2 regions of the Brevibacterium koreense genome follow, and region 2 is predicted to be linked to the other one. Evidence: predicted binding sites of a transcription regulator. Region 2 holds the regulator's gene; the other holds the start of a gene.
What was found. Region 2 encodes HrcA, which represses chaperone genes, less so after heat shock. Its sites were predicted from a motif close to TTNGCACTCGNNNNNNNCGAGTGCNAA; they were not measured.

Region 1: the regulator HrcA is predicted to act here: its motif matches at 15,778-15,804, upstream of groES (co-chaperone GroES).

What each region holds. Positions count from the first base shown of each region.
Region 1 covers NZ_CP158281.1:2,766,169-2,787,879, forward strand. Annotated here, with positions in the region: gene AAFP32_RS12650 (pyridoxal phosphate-dependent decarboxylase family protein) at 1-936, opposite strand, end outside; gene guaB (IMP dehydrogenase) at 1,285-2,811, opposite strand; gene AAFP32_RS12660 (GntR family transcriptional regulator) at 2,978-3,640, opposite strand; gene AAFP32_RS12665 (pseudouridine synthase) at 3,730-4,710, opposite strand; gene AAFP32_RS12670 (hypothetical protein) at 4,749-4,991, opposite strand; gene AAFP32_RS12675 (acyl-CoA dehydrogenase family protein) at 5,372-7,048, opposite strand; gene AAFP32_RS12680 (TetR/AcrR family transcriptional regulator) at 7,045-7,668, opposite strand; gene AAFP32_RS12685 (class I adenylate-forming enzyme family protein) at 7,742-9,268, shown strand; gene AAFP32_RS12690 (SRPBCC family protein) at 9,378-9,773, shown strand; gene AAFP32_RS12695 (hypothetical protein) at 9,757-10,950, shown strand; gene AAFP32_RS12700 (PEP/pyruvate-binding domain-containing protein) at 10,983-13,529, shown strand; gene groL (chaperonin GroEL) at 13,703-15,292, opposite strand; gene groES (co-chaperone GroES) at 15,329-15,622, opposite strand; gene AAFP32_RS12715 (ubiquitin-like domain-containing protein) at 16,022-17,203, opposite strand; gene AAFP32_RS12720 (TatD family hydrolase) at 17,544-18,464, opposite strand; gene metG (methionine--tRNA ligase) at 18,464-20,179, opposite strand; gene AAFP32_RS12730 (transposase) at 20,288-20,668, shown strand; gene AAFP32_RS12735 (IS30 family transposase) at 20,569-21,711, opposite strand, start outside.
Region 2 covers NZ_CP158281.1:1,981,316-1,990,555, reverse strand. Annotated here, with positions in the region: gene lepA (translation elongation factor 4) at 1-1,664, shown strand, start outside; gene hemW (radical SAM family heme chaperone HemW) at 1,665-2,897, shown strand; gene AAFP32_RS09255 (DUF4870 domain-containing protein) at 3,006-3,728, opposite strand; gene AAFP32_RS09250 (DUF3097 domain-containing protein) at 3,868-4,731, opposite strand; gene hrcA (heat-inducible transcriptional repressor HrcA) at 4,873-5,943, shown strand; gene dnaJ (molecular chaperone DnaJ) at 6,047-7,162, shown strand; gene AAFP32_RS09235 (16S rRNA (uracil(1498)-N(3))-methyltransferase) at 7,159-7,959, shown strand; gene AAFP32_RS09230 (PhoH family protein) at 7,988-9,040, shown strand; gene ybeY (rRNA maturation RNase YbeY) at 9,037-9,240, shown strand, end outside.

The DNA.
Region 1 (21,711 bases), 790 kb from region 2:
GCGGCGTGGTGCCCACAGCAGTCCCCCGCCGTATGCGGCGTCGACGTGCATCCACACGTTCGCGTTCTCGCAGATCTCGGCGATGGCGGCCAGCGGATCGATGACGCCGAGGTCGGTGGTGCCGGCCGTGGCGACGACGGCCATGACGATGCCGCCAGTGTCGTTGATGTCTCGCATCAGCTCGGCCAGAGCCTCGGCGTCCATGCGTCCGGCGGCGTCGGTGTCCACGCACACGACCGCCTCGGCGTCGAGTCCGAGGAGGTGCGCTGCGCGGGAGATCGAGAAGTGAGTCTGGCTCGTCGTGAGGATCCGCAGCCGGGACATGATTTCGCGGCGTGATGCCTCACCACGTCCAGCCTCGGCCTTGCCGACCGTCTGTGCCTGCTGGTCGCGCAGCACGTTCTCCCTGGCCAGGAACAGTGCCTGGAGGTTGGACTGGGTGCCGCCCGAGGTGAAGATTCCGTCACCGGAGTCGAACCCGACGTGCCGGCTGGCCCACTGCACCAGACGGCGCTCCATGAGCGTGGCGACCTCGGATTGATCGTAGGTGTCGACGGATGTGTTGATCGCTGCGAGCATCGCCTCGGCCGCGACGGCGGGAACGGCGACAGGGCAGTTGAGATGGGCGACGTAGCTGGGGTGGTGGAACCAGACGGCGTTGCGGGCGTAGAGGTCATCGGCCTCACGCAGGGCGGCGAGGTTGCCGATGCCCTGACCGTCGAGGTCGAAGCCTGCGACCCGTGCCTCGAGGCTGGTGCGGTCATTCGCCGAGGTGGGTGCGTCGACATCGGTGAAGCGCTGGGCGAGTGCGTCGACGACCTCGTGCATGAGCTCGGCGTAGGCATCGGCACTGTGGGCCCCCAGCAGTGCGTCACCAGTGCGCACAGAGGCCGCGTCGGTCAGCGGAGTTGGGGTGTCAGAGAGCAGTGAAGTCATAGCGGTACGGTTGCCTCCTTCGGTTCACGGTCCGGTAAGGCCGGACTACATTAGGGAAACCTACCCTAAGTAAACGTAGAAGCAAGGCGAGTGGTGCCACCGATCGTCGACTACATGAGTAACCTCGGCCGCGACCCAGAGTCGCCCTCGTCAGCTCTCGCGCGGCCAAGCCCACGATCAACGACAGGCGTATACCGCCCAGGAAACTCGCACGTGGCCTTCGTCACATACGGGCGATTCGTCTGACATCCTGAGACAGCGAAAACGGCCGTAGTCCCTGCACAGGAGGCAGGAACCACGGCCGTTGACGGTCACGCGGCACCGTCCGAGACGGTCGGTCGAGAACTCTTACTTCACAACGTAGTTCGGGGCTTCGACGGTCATCTGAATGTCGTGCGGGTGGCTCTCCTTGAGGCCCGCAGTGGTCAGGCGAACGAACTTGCCCTTGGCCTTGAGGTCGTCGATGGTGGGGGCGCCGACGTAGAACATCGACTGGCGCAGACCACCGGTGAGCTGGTGTGCGACCTGCTTGAGTGGCCCCCGGTAGGCGACGCGGCCCTCGATGCCTTCCGGGATGAGGTCAGTGTCGGTGTCGATATCGTCCTGGAAGTAGCGGTCCTTCGAGTAGGACTTGCCCTGGCGTGGAGCCATGGCGCCCAGTGACCCCATGCCGCGATAGGCCTTGTACTGCTTACCGTTGACGAAGATGAGCTCGCCGGGCGATTCGCTGCAGCCGGCCAACAGGGAGCCGAGCATCACGGTGTCCGCACCGGCAACCATGGCCTTGGCAATGTCGCCCGAATGCTGAAGTCCACCGTCGGCGATGACCGGCACACCGGCCGCACGGGCTGCCTGAGCGGCAAGGTAGATGGCGGTGACCTGCGGGACACCAACGCCTGCCACCACACGGGTGGTGCAGATCGAACCTGGCCCCACACCGACCTTGATAGCGTCGGCACCGGCGTCGATGAGTGCTTGTGCACCCTCCTTCGTGGCGACATTTCCGCCGATGATCTGGACGTTCGCGAATACCGGGTCAGCCTTGATCGCCCTGATCATGTCGGTCACGCCGCGAGCGTGTCCGTTGGCGGTGTCGACGACGAGGACGTCGACGCCCGCCTCGGCGAGGAGCTTCGCGCGCTCATAGGCATCACCGTGGAATCCCACGGCCGCACCCACACGCAGGCGCCCCTCGTCATCCTTCGTGGCCAGCGGGTATTCCTCGGTCTTGACGAAGTCCTTGACGGTGATGAGGCCCTTGATGACGTTGTTCTCATCGACCAAAGGCAGCTTTTCGACCTTGTGTTCGGCGAGCAGCTCGAAGGCTTCCTCCGGGGACACCCCGTCCGGGGCGGTGATCAGCGGCATCCGGGTCATGGTGTCGGCCACGGTGCGGGTCGGGAACTCACTGCGGGTGACGAAGCGCAGGTCACGGTTGGTCACGATGCCCAACAGCACGTTGTTCTCGTCAACGACGGGCAGGCCGGAGATCCGGTACTTTCCGCAGATCTCGTCGAGCTCCTCGAGGGTCTTCTCCGGGGTGATCGTCAGCGGGTCGTTGATCATTCCGGACTCGGAACGCTTGACATAGTCGACCTGGGCAGCCTGATCCTTCATCGACAGGTTGCGGTGGATGATGCCAAGACCGCCGATGCGGGCCATGGCGATGGCCATCCGCGACTCGGTCACGGTGTCCATGGCGGCCGAGACCAGAGGGATGTTGAGCTCGATCTCTTTGGTCAGACGAGTGGTGGTGGCGGCTTCTGAGGGGATGACATCGGTGTCACCGGGCAGGAGGAGGACATCGTCATACGTGAGCCCCGTCAGCGAGAACGGATCGTTTGCGGCCTGTGTTTCCTGCTCGGGAATCCCCATGGGTACAGCCTTTCGACGCGATGAGTACGGTGGGTCAATGCTATCGAAGACATACAACGCTTATCCAGCATTTCAAATACCGAGCACTGTGAGACTGCCGACATCAGCAGTCAGGAATGCTCGCCGAGGCGGTCGCGGCCTTCCAGCGAAGGTGTCATCGCCGTAGTCAGCGGCCTTCGCCGACCGAGCGCGCCAGGTCGAGTGTCGAGGCTTCCGAGTCATCGAGATGGATGCGCAGAAGGCCTTCGGCTCCGTGCCGGTCTCCCGAGCGCATCTTCTCGAGGATGTCGCGGTGCGGATTCGCCCAATGAGAGTGATAGTTGCCGGGCTCTTTCGAACGGGCGAATGTCGTTGAGAGGCGGGCCATGAGGTTGACGTAGAACTCGTCGAGCAGCGGCGAACCGAGCAGACCAACGATGGCCCGGTGGAAGGACGCGGAATGTTCCTGCGCATCGGTCCAGCTCTCATTGCTCGGCGCGGTCTCGGCGCGAACAACGGATGCTTCGACACGATCCATTGCCTCCTCGGAGGCATCCTGTGATTCCTGGACGGCGCGGATCTCGAAGACGCGTCGCGCTTGGTAGAGGTCCTTGAGCTCGTCGAGGTCGAAGGTGCGGACAAAGAAGCCGCGATTCGTCTCCTGGGTCAGCAGACCGGCGTGACGGAGCAGGCTCAGGGATTCACGTGCAGTGTTGCGCGAGACGTTGAATTCCTTCGCCAGCGCACCGTCCCGGACCGGGGAGCCGGCAGGGTATTCACCGGTCGTGATTCGGGACCGGACCAGGGCGACGATCGCCTCTGAGGTACATCCGGGTGCGTGTGGGCTCATATCACCAGGCTACCGTGTCCTCGCGAATCGTGGGCACTGTTGTCGTGCGGCCATGGCGCGTTTCTGATGCGCCGAGGGGCGCTGCCGCTCTAATACGTCTCCCCCAGGGACAATGCCGACTCGAAGCGACGTTCGAGTCCCGTCAGCGGATCGTCGAAGCCGATCGATGCCGCCAGCAGCTGCAGCGGCGAGCTGAAGTCGTAGGGGTCCGGTGAGAGGTCGACGGGATAGACCGGATCGCCGAGGATCGGCACCCCCAGCGCGTTCATGTGCACCCGCAATTGGTGGGTCTTGCCGGTCATAGGTTCGAGTTCGTACTCTCCGACTGTTGGCACCGGTTCTCGCCCGTGGCCATCGGACTGTCTCGCCGAAGCCGGGGCGAGTTCGCGGAGGAGACGGATCCGGCTGATCGCATTCGGCTCCCCTGCGACTTCGAGAACCTGTCTGCCACCGCGCGGCTTGATCAGCCTCGACTGCCTGATGAGAGGCAGCTCTATGTCCGCAGACGCCAAGGGTGCCAGGGCCCGGTAGGTTTTGGCGACCTTGCGGTCCTGGAACAGCCGCTGGTATCGACCGCGGGTCTCTGGTCGTTTGGAGAGGATGAGCAGTCCGGCGGTGATCCGATCGAGACGATGGATCGCGACGAGATCGGGCTGATCGAAGTCGATGCGTGCCCGAGTCACGACGCATTCACGCACGAAGCGGCCGTTGGGAGTGCTGGCGAGAAAGTGCGGCTTGTCGACGATGAGCAGCTCATCGTCTTCGAACACGATGCTGATCTCGAAGGGAATTCGCGCCTCCGCCGGGACCGGACGGTGGAAGAAGTAGAAGCCACCGGGAATGACAGGATCGCCCCATGCGACCGGGGTTCCCTCCACGTCTCGCATGTCACCGACGGTCAGGAGGCTGCGCAGCTCAGCCTCGGCGGCCGTGGGGAACTCTCCGCTCAGCCACCGTCCGATCGAATCGGGGACGGCCAGGTTGGCTTTGCGATGCGTCTCCTGCCCGCCCGGGGCACGCAGCGAACTCGCGGAGATTCCCTCGCGCGGAGGCAGCGGACTGCGTGGCATCAGTTCAGTCTAGCGGGTTCACAGCGGCCGGAGCCGGTTCAGTCTTCCCACTGGGTGCAGGTCATCGTTCCGTTGAGCACCGCGGAGCCCAACGCAGTCTCGTCGAAGGACACACCGTCGTCCGTGTAGCTGACACCCTTGGGCTGATTCGCCTTGAAGGGTTTCCCGTGCCCGGTCTTGACCATCGCGAAGTCCGAGTTCTCGGCCTTGACCAGGGGCGGCTGGTTGTTCGTCTTGCCGATGATGTGGTGGATGTTTCCCGGCTCTCCAGAGCAGTACACGTCGGTCGGTGAGATCGTGGTCTTCTTCGAATCGACTGTGACCGTCAGCTTCTGTTTGCCCTCTGCGGTCGTGTCCGCCGCGTCCGTGCTCGCCGGAGCCTGACTGCCGCCGTCCTCCGGTGCGGAGGATTCGCCGGCAGCGTCGTCTGTCGGAGCCGAGGTCTGCGCTGCCGATTCCGAGGCTTCGGAGGTGTCAGACTGCGCCTCGTCGGTCGGGGAAGATCAGCCACCTAGGCAGAGAAGACCGATGATGGCAAGGGGTGAGATCAGTCTGGAGCGCATACAGCCATTATGGTGCGAAGGTTCCCTGCCCGAGGCAGAAAACTGCTTTGATCGGACGTGTCATTAGGCACATATATCAGAACGCAGCGCTGGGAAACTCAGGCTCGATCGACGAGGAAATCGATGTCGACGCCCTCGGGCAGCGCGCCGTATTCCCAGCCGCGGTCGGGACCCAGCCGTGCCTGCACAAAACTTGCGGCCACCTCCGCAGGGGCGGACTCCAATAGGATCGCCGCCTGCATGAGCAGCGCCATCCTCTCCACCAGTCCCCGCCCCTTGGCCGACAGACCGGCAAGTGCATCCGGTTCGCCGCCGGCCAGGTCTCTGGCCGCAGTCTGCAGCGACCCTGCCAGCGATTCGAAGGCAGCATCGAAGTCCGGGTGCCGGCCCAGCCCGGTCTCGAGGAAGCCGAGGAACGCCTTCGCCGTGGCAGGTTCACGCCCGAGGGCACGAAGCACGTCGAGGACGATGACGTTTCCCGACCCTTCCCAGACCGCCATGACAGGCTGTTCGCGGTACCGGCGAGCCAGCGGGAAGGCCTCCGTGTAACCGTTGCCGCCCAGGCATTCGAGCGCCTCGTAGGCATGTCCGGGTCCGCGCTTGCAGATCCAGTATTTGCCCACAGCCGTGGCCAGACGCCGAAAGTCCGCGGCATCGGCACCCTCGTCGTCATGAGCGGCAGCCAGATGCATAGCGGTGAAGGTCGCGGCCTCGGATTCGAGCTGCAGATCGGCGATGACCGCGCGCATGAGCGGCTGGTCGATGAGTGTGGACCCGAACGCCGCCCGGCCACGCGCATGCCACGCGGCTTCCGCCACCGACTGACGCATTCCTGCGGTGGACCCGAGGATGCAGTCGAGGCGGGTCTGCGACACCATCTCGATGATCGTCCGCACTCCCTTGCCCGGTCCTCCCAGCAGCCAGCCGACGGTCGAGTCGAATTCGACCTCGGACGAAGCGTTGGACTTGTTGCCAAGCTTGTCCTTAAGTCGCTGAATCCGCACACTGTTGAGTCCACCACCAGGCAGGATGCGTGGAACGACGAAACAGCTCACCCCCTCGTCGAGCTGTGCGAGAACGAGGAACGCATCAGACTGAGGTGCCGAACAGAACCACTTGTGACCGGTGATGAGGTAGTGGTCGCCGGACGGGATCGCGCGGGTGGTGTTCGCCCGCACGTCGGAGCCGCCCTGCTTCTCGGTCATCGCCATGCCGAAGGTGACAGCGGTCTTCTTCGCCGGGTCGATCCGGCGCGGATCGTAGTCGGTTGCGGTGGCTTTCGGGATCCAGAAATCGGCGAGCTTCACATCGGCACGCAGGGACGGCACGACGGCATGCGTCATCGACACCGGGCAGGCGTGGCCGGGTTCGATCTGGGAGAAGAGCATGAACCTGGCGGCGCGTTCCGGGTTCGCGCCCGGGCCCGGATTGGTCCAGGCATGTGAGTGGGCGCCGCTGCGCAGTGCTTCGCCGATGATCCGGTGGTAGGCGGGATGGAACTCGATCGAGTCGACTCGGTTGCCCCACTCGTCGTGAGTCGCAAGCTTCGGCCCGTGCTCATTGGCCAGACGGGCGTCGTTGATGAAGTCCGCACTGCCGACCAGGTCCCCGATTCGACTGAGCTCGGATCTCGACGCTTGGGGCGCGTACCTGTCCACGGCGTCGAGGAGTGCGGTGTTGAGGGTGAATTCGTTGATATCCCGCCGAGGCGGTGCCTGGTTGATCACCGTGTGCGTGGCGAATGGTGCCGGTTGAGTCGATGTTTCGGTGCTCATTGTTCTCCTCTTGCTGTGCGCGGTTGCCCTATTGCAGTGCGCGCGAATGTGGACAGTGCGGCGGTGAGGGCTTCGACCTGCGGGGCACTCGGTCGCTCTCTGGCGGGATCGAGAACATCGACGAGATTCTCCACGATGGATCCGACCAGCGACCGAGCCACCACCTCGGCGGGGATGTCGACGGCATAGCGCCCAGTGAGCCCCGTCGCGATTGCGGCGACGTATCCGCGCCGGAATGCTCGGCGTTCGATCTGCACGGTGTCCGGAACCTCTTCGAACAGGAGTGCATGGGCGAGAGTGCGCCCGGCGACGGCGCGTCGGATGAAGACATCCAGGAGTGCGTCCACGATCTCGACCGCGCTCGTCGACGACTCGATAGCCGTCGTCACGACGGCAAGCTCATGTCGTGAGGCATGAGCGAACACGGTCCCAAGCAGTTCGTCACGGTTGGAGTAGTAGGTGTAGATGAGCCCGGTGCTGCACTCGGCTTCGCGAGCGACAGCGGCAACGCTCGCCGAGGCGAATCCACCCCGGACGATGACATGGCGGGTTGCCTCTTCTATCCGGGCGCGCCGGCGCTGCGCCTTGGCACGGGTCCTGGATGTTTCCCGGTAAGCCACGTCTGCTCTTTCCCAAAGAAGTGAATCATGGTTCAATTGTTATTGATTATGACATCCGTCACAAGGAGAAGCAATGAAGCTCGGCACTATGCTCGATTCGACTGTTCAACGCAATCCGGACAAGGAGGCCTTGGTCTACGGGGACGACCGGTACACCTACGCCGAGGTCCGGGACCGCGCACTCAGAGCCGCCAGTGTGCTGGCGCAGAATGGGATCGCATCCGGAGACGTCGTCGGAATCATGACGTTCAACGTCCCGGGGTTCGTCTTCGCCGCATTCGGTGCCTGGTACCTGGGAGCCACCGTCGTTCCTGTCAATCACAAGATGCAGGCACCCGAGGTCCGGTACACGATCGAGCATTCCGGCGCGAAGCTGGGGATCGTCAGCTCCGAGCTGGCCGAGACTGCACGCAAGGGCGCTCCGGACATCACGTGGCTGGAGACCGAATCCGATGCACCGGGCAGCTTCGACACTCAGCTGGAAGAGGCGGAAGCGGACGACTTCAGCGAACCAGGCCACTTCACCGACGAACACGTCGCTCAGATCCTCTACACCTCGGGAACCACGAGCTCGCCCAAGGGGTGTGTGCACTCCCATCGCAATATCTCCCAGGTCGCGACCCTCATCAGCCTGAATATGGGATATGCCAGTGACGACCGCTATCTCATCTGCATGCCGATCTGGCATTCTGCACCACTCAACATCAGCCTCATGCCCACCGTGCTGACCGGCGGCACTATCGTCCTCCAACGCCAGTACCACCCCGTGGAGTCGATGACGATCATCGCCGAAGAGAAGATCACGACCTTCTTCGGTCCGACCGTCGCCTACGTCGCTCCGATCATGACCGCCAAGAAGCTCGGCACCGAATTCTCCGACTACGACTTCTCCACCATCAGGCGCTGGAACTACGGTGGGGCTCCGATCGACCGGTCGACCGCGGCCATGCTCATCGAAGCCTATGGGACGGACCAGTTCTTCAATCTGTTCGGAATGAGCGAAATGGGGCCCACCGGCTGCATGCTCAGGCCAGAGGATCAGCTGCGCAAGGCCGGATCTGTGGGCCGGACCGCGATGGTCGGCAATGCGATGCGCGTCGTCAAAGCCGACGGCACAGCTGCCGGTCCGGGAGAGACCGGGGAGATCTGGTTCTCCGGTGACACTCGCATGCGCGAGTACCTCAACAACCCCGAGGCGACCAGGGCAGCGTTCGAGGGCGATTGGTACAAGAGCGGCGACATTGCCAGGCTCGACGAGGACGGTTACCTCTACATCGTCGACCGCACCAAGGACGTCATCATCGTCGGCGGTGAGAACGTCTATTCGCTTGAGGTGGAGGAGGCCATCATCGCTCATGAGAGGGTCGCCGATGTGGCGGTCGTGGCCAGACCCGACGCGGAATGGGGCGAGAAGGTCGTCGCCGTCATCACCACCGCGGACTCTCTGCCCTTCGACGTCGACGAGCTGCGCGACTACCTCTCCGACAAGCTCGCCAGGTACAAGCTGCCTCGCGAGGTCATCATCACGGAAGAGCTGCCCCGCAACCCGTCCGGAAAGCTGCTCAAACACAAACTGCGCGGCGAGGTGGCTGCCGGATAGGGCCAGTCAGATCACAGTCACCAGCCGTGGACCTCACTGGGCGGCGGACCTCACTGGGCGGTCGGCCTTGCCTCTGGCCCAATCGCGGCCCCTGTGGTGGACTTGGGCCATGAGCTTCGACGCACAGCACATTTCGCAGACGATCCGTTGTGACCCTTCCGATATCGCGGTCTTCGCAGGCAACCCGGCGAACCTGCCACAATGGGCGGTCGGCCTCAGCGCGGGCATCTGCAACGAGGCCGGTCGCTGGATCACCGACTCACCGCGGGGAGAGGTCGAGGTCAGTTTCCGGCCGGGCATCGAATTCGGGATCCTCGACCATGACGTGATCTTCCCCGACGGCACCACCGTGCACAATCCGCTGCGTGTGCTCCACAACGACGATGTCAGTGAGGTCGTCTTCACCGTCTACCGCCTCCCGCATGTCAGCGAGGAGGAATTCGCGCGCGACACCGAGGCTGTACGGATGGATCTGGAACGACTGCGCGATGTCCTCGAAGGTTGATCGACCAGGTGACGTCCGGGGAGCTGGTGGCTCTCTGGGGTGGGGACACCGGTTCGTCAACGCCGCCATGCGCACCCTGTACTTCGGCCGTATTCCCGTCCTCGATCTCGGTGAAGCAGGGCACGCACTGCGGGAGGGCTCTGCCAGCCGCGACAGATCTGCCCACCGTGTCCTCCGCCCTCGCCCGCGCCTCATCGTCTCCAGCCACCGCAACGGGGCGATCGACGGGCATCAGGTGCTCGCCGCATTTCCGCAGGCGCAGTTCCTCATCTCGATCCAGCTCGTGCGCAGCTGGTTCCTGCGCCTCTTCATCGCCGGCATCCCCGTCGTCCGCCCCAAGGACGTTGAGCGCTACAACCTTGATCCTGCTTCGGTGGCCAGCCCGGTCGAAGCCGGCTGTGCCCACCTGCGTCGAGGCGGTGACCTCGGGATCTTCCCTGAAGCCAGCAGCGAGTGGGGCCACCGGCCTCAGCCCTACAAACCTGGTGCAGCACGCATCGCCTGCACCCTGATCGACGAGGGCATCGACCTCGAGGTGATCCCGGTGGGCCTGTTCTATTCGACCCCGGACCGGTTCCGTTCCCGCGCCGAGGTGGTCTGCGGAACCGCTGTGACGATTCCGGCTCGCAATGGCAAGGATCGGTCTACGTGGGAGGCGGAGGTCGCCTCGGCGATAGGATCTGGTCTCGACGAGGTTTCGGTCAATTGTCCCGACGAGCAGTCCTTCGAACGGATCCAAGCCGAGGCACTCGAGGACGCTCGCTCCTCGGCTAGCGCACCGGCATCGTTCGCGAGCGCTTTCCTCCACCGGCAGAAGGTCGTGTGCCAAGGCGAGCGGCCGGAGCAGGTCGCCCAGGGACGGGATGCTCCGCCCACGCGGGTGGACTCCGCGGAGGTGGAGGTGACTGCGCGCCGATTCCCGGTCCTGCGCGGAATCGGGTTCGCCCTCATGTGGCTCTTCGCCCCGGTCCTCGCGGCAGGTGCCTTTGCCGGATCACGCGCGGACGGTCGCAATACTGTCACATTCTTCCGACTCCTCGGCGGCTTCGCAGCGGTTATGGTCTGGGTACCGGTACTCGTCGTTGCCGCATTCTTCTGGCCCCTGGTCATCGGAATCGGCATCGTCAGCGCTGTCTGCGGCTGGCTGCTCCTCGGCCTGAACCGCTTCCGCCTGTGATCGCCCCACCTGAGACATCCCTAGGAGCATTCGTGACACTCACCCTCGGCTTCACCGATCCTCTCGCCATCGAACTGGCCACCAGCGGAGGCAAGGGCGCCAGCCTCGCGAAGTCAGCGCAGGACCTGCCCGTACCCGGCGGCTTCATCGTCACCGCCGACGCCTACACGCAGTTCGTCGACCCTCTGCAGGCTCAGATCACCGAGCTCATGAGCAGCGACAGACCCGCCGAGGCGATCGGCGACCTCATCCGCAGCGCTGCCATCCCCGGCACCTGGCTCGCCGAATTCGAGGCGGCGGCCAAGGCCGCTGGACTGAGCGACCAGGCGGTGGCGGTCCGCTCCTCCGGCACCATGGAGGATCTGCCCGGTGCGGCCTTCGCCGGGCAGCACGACACCTACCTGGGTGTTCGCGGAACCGAGGCAATCGCCGAGGCGGTGCGCGACTGCTATGCCTCCCTGTGGAATCCGCACGCTTTTCGGTACCGTCAGCAGCTCGGCGTCGACCAACTCGACGCGAAGATGGCCGTCGTCGTCCAGCTCATGGTCTCAGTCGGTGCTGAGGAAGCCGCCGGGGTCGCGTTCTCCGTCGACCCGGTGCGCGGCAACACCGACGAGGTCCTCATCAACGCCGCGTTTGGCCTCGGGGAGACCGTCGTCGGCGGGGAGGAGCCAGTCGACGAATTCCGGATCGCCCGAGCCGACGGCACCCAGGTCGCGGCCGAGATCGCGGACAAGCCGAGGGCACTCATCATGCATGAGCCCTCCGGAGACGAAAATGTCGGCGGCGACGATCACGGCGATGCGCGGACGAGGGAGGTCCACCTCGGCGAGGATCAGCGCACGCGTCCCGCACTGAACGCCGAGCAGGCCCGAGCGGTTGCCGAACTCGCAGTACGGGCAGAGGACCATTTCGGTTTCCCCCAGGACATCGAGTGGGCCTTTTGCGGTGATGACCTCTTCCTCCTGCAGTCCAGGCCCATCACTCGGGTCGCACCACGGTGGACCCGGGACGAATCCGCCGAGCGGTTCCCCACACCGGTGACACCTCTGACCTGGGATCTCGTCGAAGCAGGCTTCCATACCTCGCTCAACCACAGCTTCGATCTCATGGGCCTGCCGCCGTTTGGCGACAAGTGGTTCGCCATGCGCGACTTCTATATCTACGGCAATCAGACGGCTGTCGATCTCTACGCCGGCAGGCTGCCGACGAATATGCTCTCCAGCGTCGAGACCATCACCGAATCGTTGCCGGAGATCGCTTCTCAGTTCGGCTGGGTGCAGGAGCTGCCGGTGCAGTGGATGCGCGATCTCGACACGTATCTCATCGGGATCGGCAAACTCTCGCATGAGCCGCTCCAGGACAAGACCCTGGCCGAGGTGTGGGAACACGTGATCGCCATCAGCGACCTGGGTACGGAGTACTTCCGCCCCAACATCGCGATCTCCCTGACTCAGCGCACGCTCTACGGGGCGCTGTCGCACATGCTCGAAATGGCGCTGGACAAGGAGGCGGCACAGCTCGTGTTCGAACGGCTGCTGGCCTCCACGGAGACGAAGACCTCCCAGGTCAACGCCGAACTCTGGGAACTCTCACGCAGTGTGCGCAAGCATCCTGAGCTGCTGTCCGCGCTGCGGGCCCGCACAGGTCACGACGGAGTGGAGGTGCTTAGCGGTTTTCCCGATTTCGCTCGGGACTTCGAGTCGTTCCTGGCCAAGCACGGTCACCGCGAACTCGACTTCGACGCCTACCACCCGACGTGGGTCGAAGCACCGCACATCGTCCTCGATCAGATCCGGCTGTTGGCGGACCGGGCCGAGAACGCCTCGGTCGATTCCGACCTAGAGCGCAAGGTCGTGCAGGCCGAGACCGAGCTGGCCGTGGTCAACGCGGCTCCCGAGAAGCTGCGCTATCTGGTCCAAGAGGTCATCCGCCTGGCCCGGGCGTACACGGCGCTGGATGATCTGGAGCACTATCAGACCACACGACTGACGCTGCCGATGCGCCGTGCTCTGCGGGAGCTGGGCCAGCGACTCGTCGACCAGGGCGTTCTTACGGACCCGATGGATGTCTACTTCATCAACTATGAGCCCCTCGACGAAGCGATCCGCGCTGCCAACGGGCAGCACTCCCCCGCCGAGGCGCTGTCAGTCCTGACTGCGATCGCTGAGCAGAACAAGGCCGGGTACCAGGCGGCTGTCGTGCGCACGCCCGAGTGGGAGCACGGCCGCACTCCTGAGGCCGGCGAGGAAGCCGATGGTGACTTCATCAAGGGAACCGCCGGAAGCCCCGGCGAGGTCGAGGGCGAGGTCTTCGTCGTCCACAGCCCCGAGGACTTCTCGTCCTTCCCCGACGGAGCCATCCTCGTCGCCCGGACCACGAATCCTGCCTGGACGGCCCTGTTCTACCAGGCCAGCGGCGTCATCACGGAAAGCGGCGGCGCACTCTCCCACGGCGCGGTCACGGCCCGTGAGCTCGGCCTGCCGGCGGTCATGGCCGTCCGCGACGCCACCAGTCGATTCACCTCGGGACAGAGGGTGACGGTCAATGGCAGCAACGGAACGGTGGCGCCGGTCTGAGAACCGCCTCGGCGAGGGATGACCACCTCTCCCGGCGCAGCTCGGCACCACACTGCGTGAACACTTCACTCTGATGAGGCGAGAGACACGTGTGGCCCGGAACGTGATGTTCCGGGCCACACGAGTATCAGATCAGCGCAGTCACAGCGCGCCGATGCGAATCAGATGAGGAATCAGTCCTCTTCTTCTTCCTTCTTCTCCACGACCAGTGTCTCAGTGGTGAGAACCAGTGCGGCGATCGAAGCGGCGTTGCGCAGTGCCGAGCGGGTGACCTTGACCGGGTCGATGATTCCGGCGGCGATGAGGTCGCCGTAGGAATTGGTGGCTGCGTTGTATCCCTGGCCGGACTCGAGGTCCTCAACCTTGGACACGACGACGTAGCCGTCCTGGCCCGCGTTTTCGGCGATCCAGCGCAATGGCTGGACGACGCCGCGCTTGACGATGTCGGCACCTGTGGCCGCATCGCCGGTCAGGCTCAGGTCGTTTCCGGCCAGAACCTTGGCTGCGTGGATCAGTGCTGATCCACCGCCTGCCACGACGCCCTCTTCGATGGCTGCACGGGTAGCCGACACTGCGTCTTCGACGCGGTGCTTGCGTTCCTTGAGCTCCACCTCGGTGGCGGCGCCGACCTTGATGACTGCGACACCACCGGAGAGCTTAGCCAAGCGCTCCTGCAGCTTCTCGCGGTCCCAATCGGAGTCGGTGTTCTCCACTTCGCTGCGGATCTGGGCGACACGACCGTTGACGTCCTCGTCGGAGCCAGCACCATCAATGATGGTGGTGTTGTCCTTCGTGACGGTGATGGTGCGGGCGTTGCCGAGCTCTTCCAGAGTGACCTGGTCGAGCTTCATGCCCATATCGGGGGTTACGACCTGGCCGCCGGTGAGGACGGCGAGGTCCTCGAGGATCGCCTTGCGGCGGTCTCCGAATCCGGGTGCCTTGACGGCGGCAACGTTGACGATGCCGCGCAGCTTGTTGACGACCAGCGTCGACAGAGCTTCGCCTTCGATGTCCTCGGCCACAATGAACAGTGGCTTTCCGGCCTGCTGCACCTTCTCCAGCACAGGGAGGAGCTCCTGGATGTTGGAGATCTTGCCCTGGTTGATGAGGATGAGCGCGTCGGAGAGCACGGCTTCCTGGCGGTCAGCATCGGTGACGAAGTGCGGCGAGAGGTATCCCTTGTCGAACTGCATTCCCTCGGTGATTTCGAGTTCCACAGAAGCGGCCTGGGATTCGTCGATCGTGATGACGCCGTCCTTGCCCACCTTGTCGAAGGCATCGGCAATGAGCTTGCCGATCTCTTCTGACTGAGCGGACAGACCGGCGACGTGTGCGATCTCCGAGGAGTCGGCGACATCGCGAGCGATGGTTCCGAGTTCGGTGGAGACAGTCTCGACAGCAGCTTCGATTCCGCGCTTGAGGGCGCCTGGTGCGGCGCCGGCGGCAACGTTGCGCAGACCTTCGTTGACGAAGGCCTGGGCCAGGACCGTCGCGGTGGTGGTTCCGTCACCGGCGATGTCGTTGGTCTTGGTGGCAACTTCCTTGGCCAGCTGAGCGCCAAGGTTTTCGTATGGGTCGTCGACCTCGACCTCACGAGCGATGGTCACACCATCGTTGGTGATCGTGGGTGCGCCCCACTTCTTGTCGAGAACAACGTTGCGACCCTTGGGTCCCAGCGTCACCTTGACGGTGTCCGCGAGGATGTTCACACCCTTTTCGAGTGCACGACGGGCCTCGTCGTTGAATTCCAGATTCTTAGGCATTCGTCCTCCTGTCTGTGAAGTAGTTGGTCAGGGGATTCAGCCGATGACGGCGAGCACGTCACGAGCCGAGAGCACGAGGAACTCTTCTCCTGCGTACTTGACTTCGGTGCCGCCGAACTTGGAGTAGATGACCTTGTCGCCGATGGCCACGTCGACTGGGACGCGGTTTCCGTTGTCAGCAACGCGGCCTGGGCCCACTGCGACAACTTCGCCTTCCTGAGGCTTTTCCTTGGCGGTTTCGGGGATGACCAGACCACTGGCGGTAGTCTGCTCTGCTTCGACCTGACGGATGACAATCCGATCTTCGAGTGGCTTGATGGAGACCGACATATCGGGCCCTCTCCCTTCGCTGGGTTCAATTCTTCTTTGAGTCAGACGGCGGCGTATGCCATGATCCCCTCGTCGTCGCGGGTGCCGAGCGGATCGACCGTCTCATAAAACTGGCACTCAATGAGTGCTAGTGCTAATTCGACTTTAGAACGCTCTTAGCACTCGGTCAACTCGAGTGCCAAGGATTGTCCACGCTCTGGGCGAAACCCCAGAAAGATCGACTCATGCATGGGTGCAGAAGGGTCCGCGAGCGGTCACTCCGGGGCCTGCACTCCGCGTGCACGCTGCGCGCAAACGGTTGGAACCTGCCCCTCGCCCGAGTGAATACAAGTGCGGACCCGGGGTGCTCCCCGGGTCCGCACAATTAGCTGATCAGGTCAGCTCATACGTCAGTTTCCATCAGGCACAGGCCCACTGTCCCCAGCCGGCCGCAGCCTTCAACTTCTTGGCACGGTCAAACTGCTCCTGCGGGCTGGCATCTATCGGATTGCCGCTGCCACCCATGGACTGCCACGTGGCGATCTTGAACTGGAAGAGACCGAAGTGAGCGCGGTTCGACTGGTTCACTGCGCGCGGGTTGAAGTTCGACTCGCACTTAGCGACCTGGTACCACTTGGATCCCGGTCCACCGAGCATGTTCTTGATTTCCTGGGTGCTCATGTCGCCACCGCTGGAGCCGGAGCCGCCGCCGGTGGACTTATCATCAGAGCCGGAGCCGCCCGAACCCTTATCAGAGCCGCCGCCTGTGGACTTGTCACCTTTGTCGGAGCCGCCGGTGCTCTTGTCATCAGAGCCGCCGGTTCCGTTGTCAGAGCCGCCTGGGTCCTTCGCGGGAGCTTCCTTGGTCTTGGTGCCCTCGATGATGACCTTGGCCTTGGGCTCGGAGAGGACCTTCTCGTCCTTCTTCTCCTTCTTCACCTGTTCGCCGTTGACGGTCTTGACCTTGTACGAGATCTCCTTCTGACCGTCCTTGCCCTTAGCTTCGACCTTGGTCTCGCCCTGGTACAGGGAGTCAGACTTCTTCTTCTCGACCTTGGCCTTGATGGCCTCCTTCTCCGTGACCATGTCGTTCTTCACGCGGTTCACGGTGAGGACCTGGCCATCGGAGACCTTCGAGCTGAGGGGGACGGAGAGGAAGTCGTCCTTATCGAGTTTCAGCTTGGTCTCGCCGAGGGCTTCCTTGGCGGTGCCCGCTGCGGCCGAGACCTTGTGATCCTTGCCATCGGCAACGATGGTGAGATCCTTGGCGGTCGTCACATCGATGTCGTTGCCCTCTTCTTTGAGCTTCTGATTCGGCTCAGTGCTGAGGTCGGCGCCCTTCGCGTCCACACCGAGGTCGGCCAGTGCCTGACCGACGGTGTTCGCGTTGGTCCACTCATCGCTCTTCTTGCCATCAACGGACAGTGAAAGCTCCTTCGCGGTATTGACGGTGATCGTCATATCCCGCGAGATCTTCTTGTCTACGCCTGGCTTGATCTGGTCCCGCTTCTCGATGTCGAGGTCGCGGCTGTCGAGGACGTCCCCCACTGTGCCACCGAAGGTCCGAACCTCTTCGGACTGACCATTGACATCCAATGTCACAGGCTTGTTCATGGATACAACGGCACCCGTGCCACCCACGAGTCCGGTAATCACAACCGCCTGTGCAGCAATTTGCACTTTGCGGTTCTTGAGAAAATCAATCACAAAAATATCCCTGGGGCAGAGGTCATCAACTCGTCTACTGTAACCGATTCGTTACACGGTTCGCAAAATATCACGAACATGTAACAGCTAGGCTGCCAGAGTTGGCGCTCTGACCAGGACTTCCCTATGTTTCCGGGCTTCGTCACAGTCGTGACATTTGCCCGCCGAGGCCGCTGATCGTGCGTCATCCGCACCCTCGCGAAGGCGGTCGTTCAGTCCCAGCTTCGGCGGTCTTTCAGTCCCAGCTTCCGAGCGCGGTCTCCGCGTTCTTCCACACAGCGGCGCAGAGGTCCTCTTCGTTCATCCCACGCACTTCGGCGAGCATGCGTGCCGTGATCGCGGTCAGATAGGGACCGCCCGGCTTGCCGCGGTGCGGGTGCGGAGTGAGGAACGGAGCGTCGGTCTCGGTCAGCAGCCGATCCAGTGGAGCCGCTGCCGCCGCACGTCGGAGTTCATCCGCGTTCTTGAACGTGAGGTTGCCGGCGAAGGACATGTAGTACCCGTGATCTGCGCACTCGCGGGCCATCGCCTCGTCCCCGGAATAGCAGTGGAAGATCGTGACCTCGGGGGCGCCCTCCTCCCGGAGGATGCGCAGCACGTCGGAGTGGGCCTCACGGTCGTGGATCTGCAGGGCCTTGCCGGTGCGTTTGGCGATCTCGATATGAGCCCGGAAGGACCGCTGCTGTTCCGCAATACCTTCCTCGCCGGTGCGGAAGTAGTCGAGTCCGGTCTCCCCCACCACGCGCATGCGGTCATTGGAAGCCACGAGCGACTCGATCTCCGTGAGCGCATCGTCGAGCATGCCGCGTTGGGCCAACCTCGGTGCTTCGTTCGGATGCAGTGCCGCACCGCCGAGCATCCAGGAGCGGCCCTGTTCTGACTGTTGTCTGACCAGCTGGGTCGTCCACCGTGCTGCCGGCAGGTGGCAGCCGATCTGCACGATGCGCTGCACCCCGGCCGACTGGGCGGTGTCGAGGAAGTAGTCGAGGCTCGGGAACTCCTCATCCGCGTCAGGTCTCACCTCAGGCTCGGGCTCGCCGGCACCCAACGGCAGTCGCACACCCGTGCAGATATCGAGATGCGTGTGGGTGTCGACAACCGGATGGGCAAGCGGCTCAGGCACCGGAGGATAGGTTCCGGCGGCGCGAGAGGCCATTATTCGGTCTCCTCCACGAACTTGGGGAACACCGGGACCGGCTTCGGCAGCGGGATGCCTGGCTCCAACGGAAAATCGATCGCGGCGAATGAACGAGGATCCACCTCGGCGGCATTGACACCGCTTTCGGCCGATTCCGCTGCCATCGATGAGATTCCCGCAGCGGCGGAAGCCGCACCTGCGGCGACGCCGACTCCGGCGCTCACGGTCACGGGAGCCATCGCCTCGGCGCCGGCGCCACTGTCAGTCGCCGTCGGCAGCACCTTCGCACCGGCTTCACCGACGCCCTCGGGCACGCCGAGAGAGTTGAGGATCTTGCCCGCGGATTCGGGCATCACGGGCTGGATGAGGATCGAGATGATGCGCACAACCTCGATCGTGACCCACAGTACGGTGGCCATGCGGTCGGTATCGGTCTTCTTCAGCTTCCAGGGTTCTTGGGCGGAGAAGTAGCGGTTGGCCTCGGACAGGACCTTCCAGCAGGCCTCGACGTAGAGGTGGAGGGCCTGGGTGTCGACGTGGCGACGAGCGGTGTCGGGGACCGCGCGGGCCAAGGCCAGGAGGGTTTCGTCGTCCTCGGTGAGTTCACCGGGCTGCGGAACCTGTGCCTCGCAGTTCTTCGCGATCATCGACAGCGAGCGCTGGGCGAGGTTGCCGTACTCGTTGGCGAGGTCGGAGTTCTTACGGGTGATGATCGAGTCCTTCGTGTAGGACCCGTCATTGCCATAGGAGAACTCGCGGAAGAGGAAGAAACGCAGGGTGTCAAGACCGAATGCGTCGACGAGGTCGATGGGATCGACAACGTTGCCGACGGACTTCGACATCTTCTCACCGGCGTTGAAGAGGAAGCCATGGGCGTGGACGCGCCCCGGCAGCTCGATGCCGGCGCTCATCAGGAACGCAGGCCAGTAGACGCTGTGGAAGCGGATGATGTCCTTGCCGATGATGTGGACGTCGGCGGGCCACCACTTGTTGAGGCGCTCCTGATCATCGGGGTATCCGGCTGCGGTGAGGTAGTTCGTCAGAGCGTCGATCCACACATACATGACGTGTTTCTCGTTGCCGGGCACCGGCACACCCCAGTCGAAGGTGGTGCGCGAAACCGAGAGGTCCTTCAGACCCGAGGCGACGAAGGAGGCGACCTCGTTGCGACGCGAATCGGGGCCGAGGAATTCAGGGTGAGTCTTATACAGTTCGAGCAGCTTGTCCTGGTACTTCGAGAGACGGAAGAAGTAAGACTCCTCCTCCGTCCAGGTCACCTCGGTGCGAGTCTCCGCCGACAGGCGAACACCGTCGACGACTTCGGTCTCGTCCTGCGTGTAGAAGGCCTCATCACGGACCGAGTACCAGCCGGCGTAGGTGTCGAGGTAGATGTCGCCAGCCTCTTCGAGCTTGCGCCAGATCGCCTTCGACGCCTCGTAGTGGTCTTCGTCGGTGGTGCGGATGAAGCGGTCAAACGTCGAGCCGAGCGCGAGTTGGGTGTCGCGGAAGTTCTTCGCGTTGTCGTCGGCGAGCTGCTTGGGCGAGATGCCCAGCTTGTTCGCCGCCTGCAGCATCTTGAGACCGTGCTCATCGGTGCCGGTTGCAAAGAACACCTCGTGATTGTCGAGGCGCTTGAACCGCGCGATCGTATCGGCCGCAATGTACTCATATGCGTGCCCGATGTGGATGGCCCCATTGGGGTAAGCGATAGCTGTCGTCAAGTAGTAACCCATAGGTTCCACAGTCTAAGGGACGCCGGGACCCCACCGTGCAAAGCCCCGTGCGGCGGGGTGTGCGGCCGTATGGTTTTGTGAGACAGGTTTTAAGGAGCACTCACAAACATGACCACCAGGAAGAAGTACACCCGGAAGTTCAAGGACGAGGCTGTTGAACTCTTCCTCGCCTCCGATCTCCCGATCACCCAAGTGGCTACGAAGGTCGGGGTGAAGGCCGGGACTCTGGGCAACTGGATCAAAAGATACCGAGAAGCCAACCCGGAGAAGTTCGATACCGGCGAACAGGAATCGGTGTCGTTTGCCGAACACCAGAAGGTCGTAGCCGAGAACGCAAAGCTCAAACAGGAGATCGAGTTTCTGGGAAAAGTCAGCTTAGATTCAAATCGTCAAGGCAACACCTCTGGTTTTCGGGTGGTGAGGTCGTGCTGGGCCTCGAGCGGTGTTCGGAAGCTCAAACACTTTCGGGGTCGGGTGTTGAGCTCATGAGCAATGACGTCGAGAGCTGATTGGTCGTAGGCCCCGAGGTCGGTCTTCTTCGGCAGGAATTGTCGCGTCAGCCCGTTGGTGTTTTCGTTCGTTCCTCGTTGCCAGGGGCTGCGCGGGTCGGCGAAGAACACCTCGACACCCGTGCTTTGGCTGATGGCCTCGTGCTCGGCCAGCTCCATCCCTCGATCCCACGTCAGTGTCCTGACTCGTCTTCGGACCTGATTGTGATGGTTGAGGCGGTTGATGAGCTGGTCTTTGACGCAGGCAGCGTCGCGACCGGGCGTGGCGACGAGATCGAGAACGCGGGTGGCTCGGTCGACAAGGGTCGCCACCTGGGTGGTGTTCGGCCCCAGGATGAGATCGCCTTCCCAGTGGCCGATTTCGCTGCGGTCTTTCGCTGCCTCGGGGCGGTCGTCGATGGAACGCGCATTCTTGATCTGAGACCGCCACTGCCCGCGCGTGGTGTAATGCTTGCCGTGGCGTATCGGTCGGTGACGGCGCAGATTGTGGTGGATATTGTGCGGCAGGGCTTTACGTCCTGAGTTGAGGTAGACGCCGCGATAGATGGCTTCGGCGCTGATGTGCATTCGCCGATTCTCGGGGTAGTCACGGTCAAGGCGTCCGGCGATTTGTTCGGGCGACCACCAGTGCTTCAGCCGCTTGGACACGTAGTTACACAGGGCTGGATTCCTCTGTAATTTCAACCGCTGGGGTCGGCCTCTTCGCCGTTGCGCGCGGTCATTGGCATCAACGGCTCGGTAGGAATTCACCCCCTTGTTGCGGGTGATTTCGCGGCTGATGGTCGATGGAGCCCGGTCCAAAGCCAATGCGATCCTCCGAATGGAGGTGCCGGCTGCGATGCCGCGGGAGATTTCCTCGCGTTCGGCCAGCGTCAATGATGCCGTTCCCGGACGAGGGGTGGGGTAGTAGATTCCGCCGCGGGGTTTCAGGATGGAGAATACTGATCCCGGCGGTACTTTGACGCTGCGTGAAATGTGGCTGAAAGAGTGACCGTCCTTCCACAGCTCCCAGACTCTTCGGCG
Region 2 (9,240 bases):
GAATTACGATCAAATCCCAGGCAGTGCGCATGGCCTGGGAGAACGAGGGTGCTCCCTATGCACTCAACATGATCGACACTCCAGGCCACGTCGACTTCAGCTATGAGGTCTCCCGGTCGCTTGCCGCGTGCGAGGGCGCTCTGCTTCTCGTCGACGCCGCACAGGGCATCGAAGCCCAGACTCTGGCCAACCTCTACATGGCCATGGAGAACGACCTCGCGATCATTCCCGTGCTCAACAAGATCGACCTCCCCGCTGCACAGCCTGAGAAGTACGCGGAGGAGCTGGCCAACCTCATCGGCTGTGAACCAGAAGACTGCCTGCTGGTGTCGGGGAAGACCGGCGAGGGCGTCGACGCGGTCCTTGATCGCATCATCTCCGACATTCCTGCTCCAGTCGGCGACGCCGAGGCGCCGGCACGAGCCATGATCTTCGACTCCGTCTACGACACGTACAGGGGCGTCGTGACGTATGTCCGCCTCGTCGACGGTGCACTGCATCCTCGCGAGAAGCTGACGATGATGTCGACAGGCAGCACTCACGAACTCCTCGAGATCGGAGTCTCCTCACCGGAGCCGAACGCCACGAAGGGACTGGGCGTCGGCGAGGTCGGATACCTCATCACCGGCGTCAAAGACGTCCGCCTGTCCAAGGTCGGCGACACGGTCACTCTGAACTCTGCACCGGCCACGCAGGCACTCGAAGGCTACAAGGAACCCAAGCCCATGGTGTATTCCGGGCTCTTCCCGATCGATGGATCGGACTACCCGGTGCTGCGCGATGCGCTCGACAAGCTCAAGCTCAACGACGCATCGCTGGCCTACGAGCCGGAGACCTCGACGGCACTGGGCTTCGGCTTCCGCTGCGGCTTCCTGGGGCTCCTCCACCTGGAGGTCCTGCGGGACCGCCTCGAACGCGAATACGACCTTGACCTCATCTCCACCGCACCCAGCGTGATCTATGACGTCACGATGGAAGACGGGACGGAGATGGAGGTCACGAACCCGAGCGAGTATCCGACGGGCAAGATCAAAGAGGTCCGCGAACCGATGGTTCGCGCCACCATTCTCACCCCGAGTGATTACATCGGCGCGGTGATGGAACTGTGCCAGACACGTCGCGGCAACCTTCTGGGCATGGACTACCTGTCCTCGGACCGGGTAGAGATCCGCTACCGACTACCCCTGGCCGAGATCGTGTTCGACTTCTTCGACCAGCTGAAGTCCAAGACCAAGGGCTACGCCACACTCGACTACTCCGATGACGGTGAAGACGCAGCGGATCTGGTCAAGGTCGACATCCTGCTCCACGGTGACCAGGTCGACGCCTTCTCTGCGATCGTCCATCGCGACAACTCCTACTCCTACGGTGTGGCCATGGCTGGCAAACTGCGCAAGCTGATCCCGCGCCAGCAGTTCGAGGTGCCGATCCAGGCCGCCATCGGTTCGCGTATCATCGCTCGTGAGACCATCCGCGCCATTCGCAAGGATGTGCTGAGCAAGTGCTATGGCGGCGACATCAGCCGTAAGCGCAAGCTGCTGGAGAAACAGAAGGAAGGCAAGAAACGGATGAAGGTCGTCGGCAACGTCGAGGTCCCACAGGAGGCCTTCATCGCTGCGCTGTCCTCTGATGATCCGGAGCCCAAGAAGGAATCCAAGAAGTAAGTGCCCGCACAACCGACTGGTGAGACTCCACCGCGTGACGGTTCGCTGCCGGCCTCGGCCGGGATCGGCGCGGCCGCTCGCGGGCTGAGCCTGTACGTTCACGTCCCGTACTGTCGGGTCCGCTGCGGCTACTGCGACTTCAACACCTATACCGCAGAGGATCTGGGGCCCGGAGCCTCCCGCGACGACTACCGCAGCAATCTTGCCCGCGAGCTTGATCTGTCGACTCGTGTCCTCGCCGAGACGGGTGGCGCCGACCGCAGAGTGACGACGATCTTCTTCGGCGGGGGCACCCCGACGATGTTGGCCGCCGAGGTGCTGGCCGGGGTGATGGATGACATCCGTGCCCGCTTCCATTTGGCTCCGGACGTCGAAGTCACGACCGAAGCGAACCCCGACACATTGGATCCGACCTATATTGCGACCTTGGCAGGCGCCGGGTTCACCCGGATCTCTTTGGGTATGCAGTCAGCTGTGCCTCATGTGCTCGCGACCCTGGATCGCACACACGACCCGGAGAAGATTCCGGATGTGGCGAAGTGGATCAAAGAGGCCGGCCTGGAACTCAGCCTTGACCTCATCTATGGGACCCCGGGGGAGTCCATCGACGATTGGCGCAGGTCGCTGGATGTGGCGCTGAGCAACGACGTCGATCACATCTCCGCCTATTCGCTCATCGTTGAGCCCGGCACGAAGATGGGGGCAATGGTTCGCCGTGGCGAACTGCCGATGCCAGACGAAGACGACCTGGCCGACAAGTACGAGATCGCAGATGCCGCCATGGAGGCCGCCGGGCTGCACTGGTACGAGGTCAGCAACTGGTCAACCTCAGCAGAGACCCGTTGCGACCACAACATGGCCTACTGGCGCAATGCCGATTGGTGGGGCTTCGGCCCCGGAGCCCATTCGCACATCGGTGGAGTGCGGTTCTGGAACGCCAAACATCCCCGTGCCTGGTCCGACCGGCTGCTGGCAGGTGAGTCACCTGCCATCGGACGTGAGGTGCTGGAGGAATCAACCCAGGAGATCGAGAGGGTCATGCTCGCAGCTCGAATCGATTCGGAACTGCCTCTGGACTCACTGAGTCCAGGCAGCGACAGTGCGATCGAAGGATTCGTCAAGCAGGGACTTCTCGATGGTGACGCCGTGGACGAAGGCCGCTTCGCGCCCACGCTGCAGGGCCGGCTGATGGCTGACTACATGGTCCGCATCCTCACGGACTACGTGGACTGAACCGAGACAAGGTCAACTGAAACGAGTGCGGAGAAGCCGCTGTCATCTGATGTGATGACAGCGGCTTCTCCGCACCGGTAAGACGGTCAGGTCAGGTGACGGGTCTGATCACTTCACGAAGTTGAACACGAGCGGGAACTGATAACCCTCTCCCTTGCTCCCGGCCACAGCGGCGATGATGTAGAGCACCGTGTAGAGAAGTGGGACGAGGAACGCCAAGAAATAGACGAAGAAGCCGAGGCCAAAGGTGACTAGCGCGAGGATGAGGGCGATGACCATGAACACAATGACAGCCGCGAAGGTGGCGATGGCATTGGTGATCATGGCGTTGAGGCCCTGCCGCGAATGTTCGCGCACGTAAGGCGATTCGTCCTTCTTCACGAGGAACATGATGAGGGGAAGGAACCCGACGAATATTGAACCGATGTGAGTCCATAGCACCGTGGTCCTCTCGCTCTCACTGGCCTGCCAGAACATCTCGGAACCGGGACCGTAGGCGTTCTCGGGCAGCATCTGCGAGTTGAACATGGCCGGATTGCCGACTGGCTGCGCTGGACCGTAGCTATAGGGCTGCTGACCGTAGGGCTGCTGGGCATACTGCTGCTGGCCGCTGTAGGCCTGCTGCGAACCGTAATCAGCCTGTTGCTGTTGCGAGGCATAGCCCTGCTGCTGTGAACCGTAGTTCTGCTGAGCAGGGTTTGGCTGCTGTGAACCGTAGCTATGGTTCTGCTGGCTGTAAGGCTGTTGGGGTCCAGAGGCCTGAGAATAGTTGGGCGGCATGGGACGCGACTGGTCAGAGCCGTTGTTCGGCTGCTGGGGGTTGTATGACATGCGGGTCCTTTCAGAGCTTCTGGCCAATCACACTATCGGAAATGCCGCGGCCCCGAAGTGAGGAAAGCCCGAATCCTGTACCAGATCGATCACAATCGGCCGAGGTCACAATTGGTCGAGGTCACAATCAGCCGAGGTCTCAGCCGACGGTGACGAAGTCAATGAGCTCTTCGACTCGCCCCGAGAGCGTGGGTTCGACGTCGGCGATGGTGCTGACCTTGCCCAGAATGCGCACCCACCCTCGCGCCACGTCCCTGTGGTCGGCGTGCGGCCAACCGATGCGAGCCAGGATTCCAGTCTTCCAATCTTCGCCACGGGGGACGACCGGCCATTCCCTGATGCCTACGGCATGAGGCTTGACGGCCTGCCAGATGTCGACGTAGGGGTGACCGATGATGTGGACGACGTCTCGATAGCGCGGATCACCACGCACCGCCTCGGCGATCTTAGACTCTTTGGTGCCGGACACGAGGTGGTCGGCGAGGACACCGACGCGGTGGTCCTTGTCCGGACCGAACGCCGCGAGCTTGTCGGCGACATCGTCCAAGCCACCCAGCGGTTCGACGACGACGCCCTCAATGCGCAGATCGTCGCCCCAGATCTTCTCAACCAATTCGGCATCATGTTTGCCTTCAACCCAGATGCGGGATCCGCGGGCCACTCGGGCCCGGGCATTGCCGACTGCGCGTGAGCCCGAAGCTGTGCGACTGGGAGCCGATTTCTTCTTGGCCGGCAGCGTGATGTCGACGGGTTTGCCCTCAAGCAGGAAGCCAGGGCCCAGGGGGAATGCTCGGACTTTTCCGGCCCGGTCCTCAAGATTGACGACGACTCCGGCGGTTGTCTTTTCGGCGCCGACGACGGCGCCGACATACCCGCTCATCGCGTCCTCGAGAACCATTCCCAGCCCCAGCTCAACAGGTGTGGACTTCGTGGGCCGGTGCGAGGAGGGTGAGGAGCCTGCCAGTACATCGGGCCCGTAGCGATCAAAGGTATTCACGGTCAACTACCCTAATCAAGGACTCGGTCCGATGGGCGGTGACCCGCTGGGGCAGGGCCGAAAGTGAATTCGGAATCCAAGAAGCGTAGAATTGGCACTCACAGCAGATGAGTGCCAAATGAGGTGCCGAAGGCAGGGAGGAGACGAATGAACGACAGCAGGCGAGCACAGGTTCTGCGTGCGATCGTCGAAGACTTCGTCGCCACCAATGAACCGGTCGGGTCGAAGGCCATCGTTTCGCGCCACACCCTCGGCGTCTCTCCGGCCACGATTCGCAATGACATGGCCCACCTTGAGCAGGAGGGCTACATTGCGCAGCCCCATACCTCGGCCGGTCGTATTCCGACTGACCTCGGCTACCGGATGTTCGTTGATCGCATCGATGACTTCAAACCGCTCACACACGCTGAGCGGCGTGCGATCTTCCAGCTCATCGATGGCAACGGTGACCTCGATGACATGCTCGACCGCACGGTGCGTGTACTCTCTGGCCTGACCCACCAGGTGGCGCTGATCCAGTACCCGACCGTCTCGCGTGCCACGATCAAGCACATCGAGGTCGTGGGGCTGGGCCCCAACCGCATCCTCGTCGTCCTCATCACCGATGCAGGGCAGGTCGAACAGAAGATTGTAGTCACGCCGGGGATCGTCGATGACGAGGCGCTGCGCGGAATCCGCGATGAGACCAATGCCGAATTCTCCGGCCAGAAACTGTCGTCGGTGTTGAGTACAACCATGCCCAGTGCTCCGGCTCAGGGCGTGGACGGCACTCAGACAGAACCCGTCGTGGGGGCCAGCCCGGGCGGGACGGACGTCGCTGCAGCGCTGGCGCAGGTCCGCTCCGCCGTCACAGATCTCGTCGTGGCCACGCGTGAAGAGCGCATCATCATGGCCGGCACAGCAAACCTGGCTCGCTCCGGCAGGGAGTTCGGTGAGAAGATGGCATCGATCCTCGAAGCATTCGAAGAGCAGGTCGTACTGCTCAAGCTGCTGACGTCGATGGCTGAGGATCACGAGGAGATCAGCGTTCGGATCGGTCGTGAGAATACTCACGAGTCGTTCAGCTCGACATCCCTCGTAGCCGCCGAATATGGTCATGACGCGGGGTCCTCCGCGCGATTGGCTGTGCTCGGGCCGACCCGGATGGACTATCCGACGACGATCACAGCTGTGCGAGCCGTGGCGAAATACGTCTCCGCTGTCCTCGACCAGGGCTAGATGCACCGACACGAGCGCACAACGCACAGCGCAGACAAGCACCACAGTGCGAATAGGCACGACAACGCGAACAACGCACACCACCAGGGAGAGAGAAGTTTCTGTGGCCGATCACTATGAAGCACTCGGAGTGTCCAAGGACGCTTCAGCGGCTGAAATCAAATCGTCGTACCGAAAGCTGGCCCGGAAGTATCACCCCGATGTGAACCCCGGACACGAGGACGAATTCAAGGCCATTTCCCTTGCTTACGACGTCCTCTCCGATTCAGAAAAGCGCCGGAACTACGACATGGGCGGCGGCGAGAACGGACAGGGCGTCCCTGCCGGCGGCGGCTTCGGCGGCTTCGGTGACATCTTCGAGACCTTCTTCGGTGGGGGAGCCGGCTCGGCCGGTGGCCCGATGCCGCGCACACAGCGCGGCAAGGACGCACTCGTCGGGGTCAACATCGACCTCGAGACCGCAGCGTTCGGTGGCAACATCGACCTCGATGTCACCACTGCCGTCGTCTGTGACACCTGTTCCGGTGCCGGAACTCAGCAGGGTACATCGGTTGAGACATGTTCCCTGTGCCATGGTGCCGGCAGCGTCCAGCGCATGACCCGGACACTGCTGGGTCAGATGGTGACGAACCAGACGTGCAACTCCTGCCATGGCTTCGGCACCGTCATTCCCAGCCCCTGCCTCAACTGCCAGGGTGACGGTCGCGTCCGCAAACAGCGGACGATGAAGATCCGCATCCCCGCCGGAGTCTCTGACGGAACGCGCATCCAGCTCTCTTCGCAGGGCGAAGTGGGCCCCGGCGGCGGTCCTGCCGGCGACCTCTTCGTCGAGGTCATGGTTGGCCGCCACGAAGTCTTCCAACGCGACGGTGACAACCTGCGCGCCTCCGTCTCCGTGCCGATGACCGCAGCTGCCCTGGGTGCTTCGATACCCTTCGACACCTTCGATGGCTCGCAGGAACTTTCGATCGAAGCCGGCATCCAGTCGGGCACCGTCGTCAAGCTTCCCGGACTCGGTGCCACCCGCCTGCGTTCGGAGACCCGCGGCGACCTCCTCATCACGGTCGACGTGATGACCCCGGACAAACTAGACGATGAGCAGAAGGACCTGCTGTCCCAGTTGGCGACGCTGCGTGAGGAGGAGACCCCACGCGCTCAGATCACCACCCAGAACCGAGGCATGTTCTCCCGCATGCGTGAGAGATTCGCCGGTCGGTGAGTCTTCCCGTCTTCTTCTCGACCCAGGTCGCCGAGGCGGCCGCTGGTCACGTGCTCACTTTCGGTGAGGACGTGGCCGGGCATGCGGTCCGAGTCCGCAGGCTCGGACCCGGGGACGATCTCGAAGTTGTCGACGGTTGCGGCACCCGCGTGCGCGGAACGGTCTCGAGCGCCTCGGCGAACGAACTGGGACTTCACATCGCATCGGTGTCACACACCGACCAGTTCCAACCGCGGTTGGTCCTGGTGCAGGCACTGGCCAAAAGCGATCGCGATCTCCAGGCGATCGAAGCCGCCACAGAGATCGGAGTCGACGAGGTTGTCCCCTGGGCCGCTGAGCGCTCGATCGCCGATTGGCCCGCGAAGAAGCGCGAGAAGCTCGCAGCCAAGTGGGACAACGTCCTGCGCGCGGCATCCCTGCAGGCCAGGCGCTCCCGCTTCCCCCTGCGTCACGACCTGGTCCGCGGCACCGGCCTCACATCGGCTCTGGCTGAGACCGACACCGTCTACGTCCTCCATGAAGCCGCCGAGCTGAAACTGTCGCAAGCCCTGAGCACCGATAGTCCTGCGAACTCGTCGACCGCCGAAGAATCCTCGGCGGGTGAAGAATCCTCGACGCCTGCCTCTGGCCGCATCGTCTTGGTCGTTGGTCCCGAAGGCGGTGTCAGCGACGCAGAGCTGGACGCACTTGCGGCCGTCGGCGCGAAAGCTGTGCTCCTGGGACCCACGGTCCTGCGTTCGTCCTCCGCTGGAGCGGCCGGACTTGTCATGGCTCAGAATTCATTGGGCCGTTGGTGATGAAGCGGACTACGATGGAAGCACACAATTGCAGTACCCCCGCAAGCCCGAACAGTCACTAAGGATCATTCTGGACACCTCCACTCAGCCCACGAACTCTGTGAACTCCACACCTGCCGAAGCAGCATCAGCGGACACAGTGCGTCTCGTGATTCCTGACTCCATCGATCTGGTCGAGTTCTTCGGGCCTGGGGAGTCGAATCTGCGCAAGCTCGAGCGAGTCTTCCCTGACCTCGATCTGCATGTGCGCGCCAACCAGGTGCAGGCCAACGGGGAACCGACTCGAGTCGCAGCATTCGTCTCCGTCATCGGGGAGCTCAAAAAGCTGCATGCCTCCGGCCATCGCATCAACGAGGAGACGATCGATCGGGTGGCGTCATTCTCTTCGGAGGGGAAGGCCGCCTCGGCGGTGATGGGCACGAACATCCTGTCCACCCGCGGAAAGTCAATCCGCCCCAAGACGATGGGCCAGCACGATTACGTCAAGGCGATCCGCAACCACACGATCACCTTCGGCATCGGTCCTGCGGGTACGGGTAAAACCTACCTGGCGATGGCCATGGCCATCAACGCTCTGCAGCATAAAGAAGTCTCACGCATCATTCTCACCCGTCCCGCAGTCGAGGCGGGGGAGAGCCTGGGCTACCTGCCCGGAACTCTGGGCGAGAAGATCGACCCATATGTGAGGCCCCTCTACGATGCCCTGCACGACATGGTCGATCCCGAGTCGATCCCGCTGCTCATCGAAACGGGAACCATCGAGGTCGCACCGCTGGCGTATATGCGCGGCCGCACCCTCAACGACGCGTTCATCATTCTCGATGAAGCGCAGAATACGACCGGTGAGCAGATGAAGATGTTCCTCACCCGTCTGGGTTTCGGTGCGCGGATGGTCGTCACCGGTGATGTTTCCCAGATCGACCTGCCGGGCAAGACCCGCAGCGGTCTCAACGTCGTGCAGGACATCCTGACCGGAATCGAAGACCTGGAGTTCTGCCACCTGGGCAGTAAGGATGTCGTCCGCCACTCACTGGTGACGAAGATCGTCGACGCCTACGACCTGTGGGGAAGCAGCGAATGAATACCGAGATCTCAAACGAGACAGACGAGACGATCGACCTCGACGAGGTCGTGGCTCTGACCGAATACCTGGGTCAGGCTCTGCACATGCACACCGGCGCGGAGCTCGCAGTGACGATGGTCGATGCGAAGGCGATGGAGGAGCTCCACCTCACGTGGATGGATCTCGACGGTCCGACAGATGTGATGTCATTCCCGATG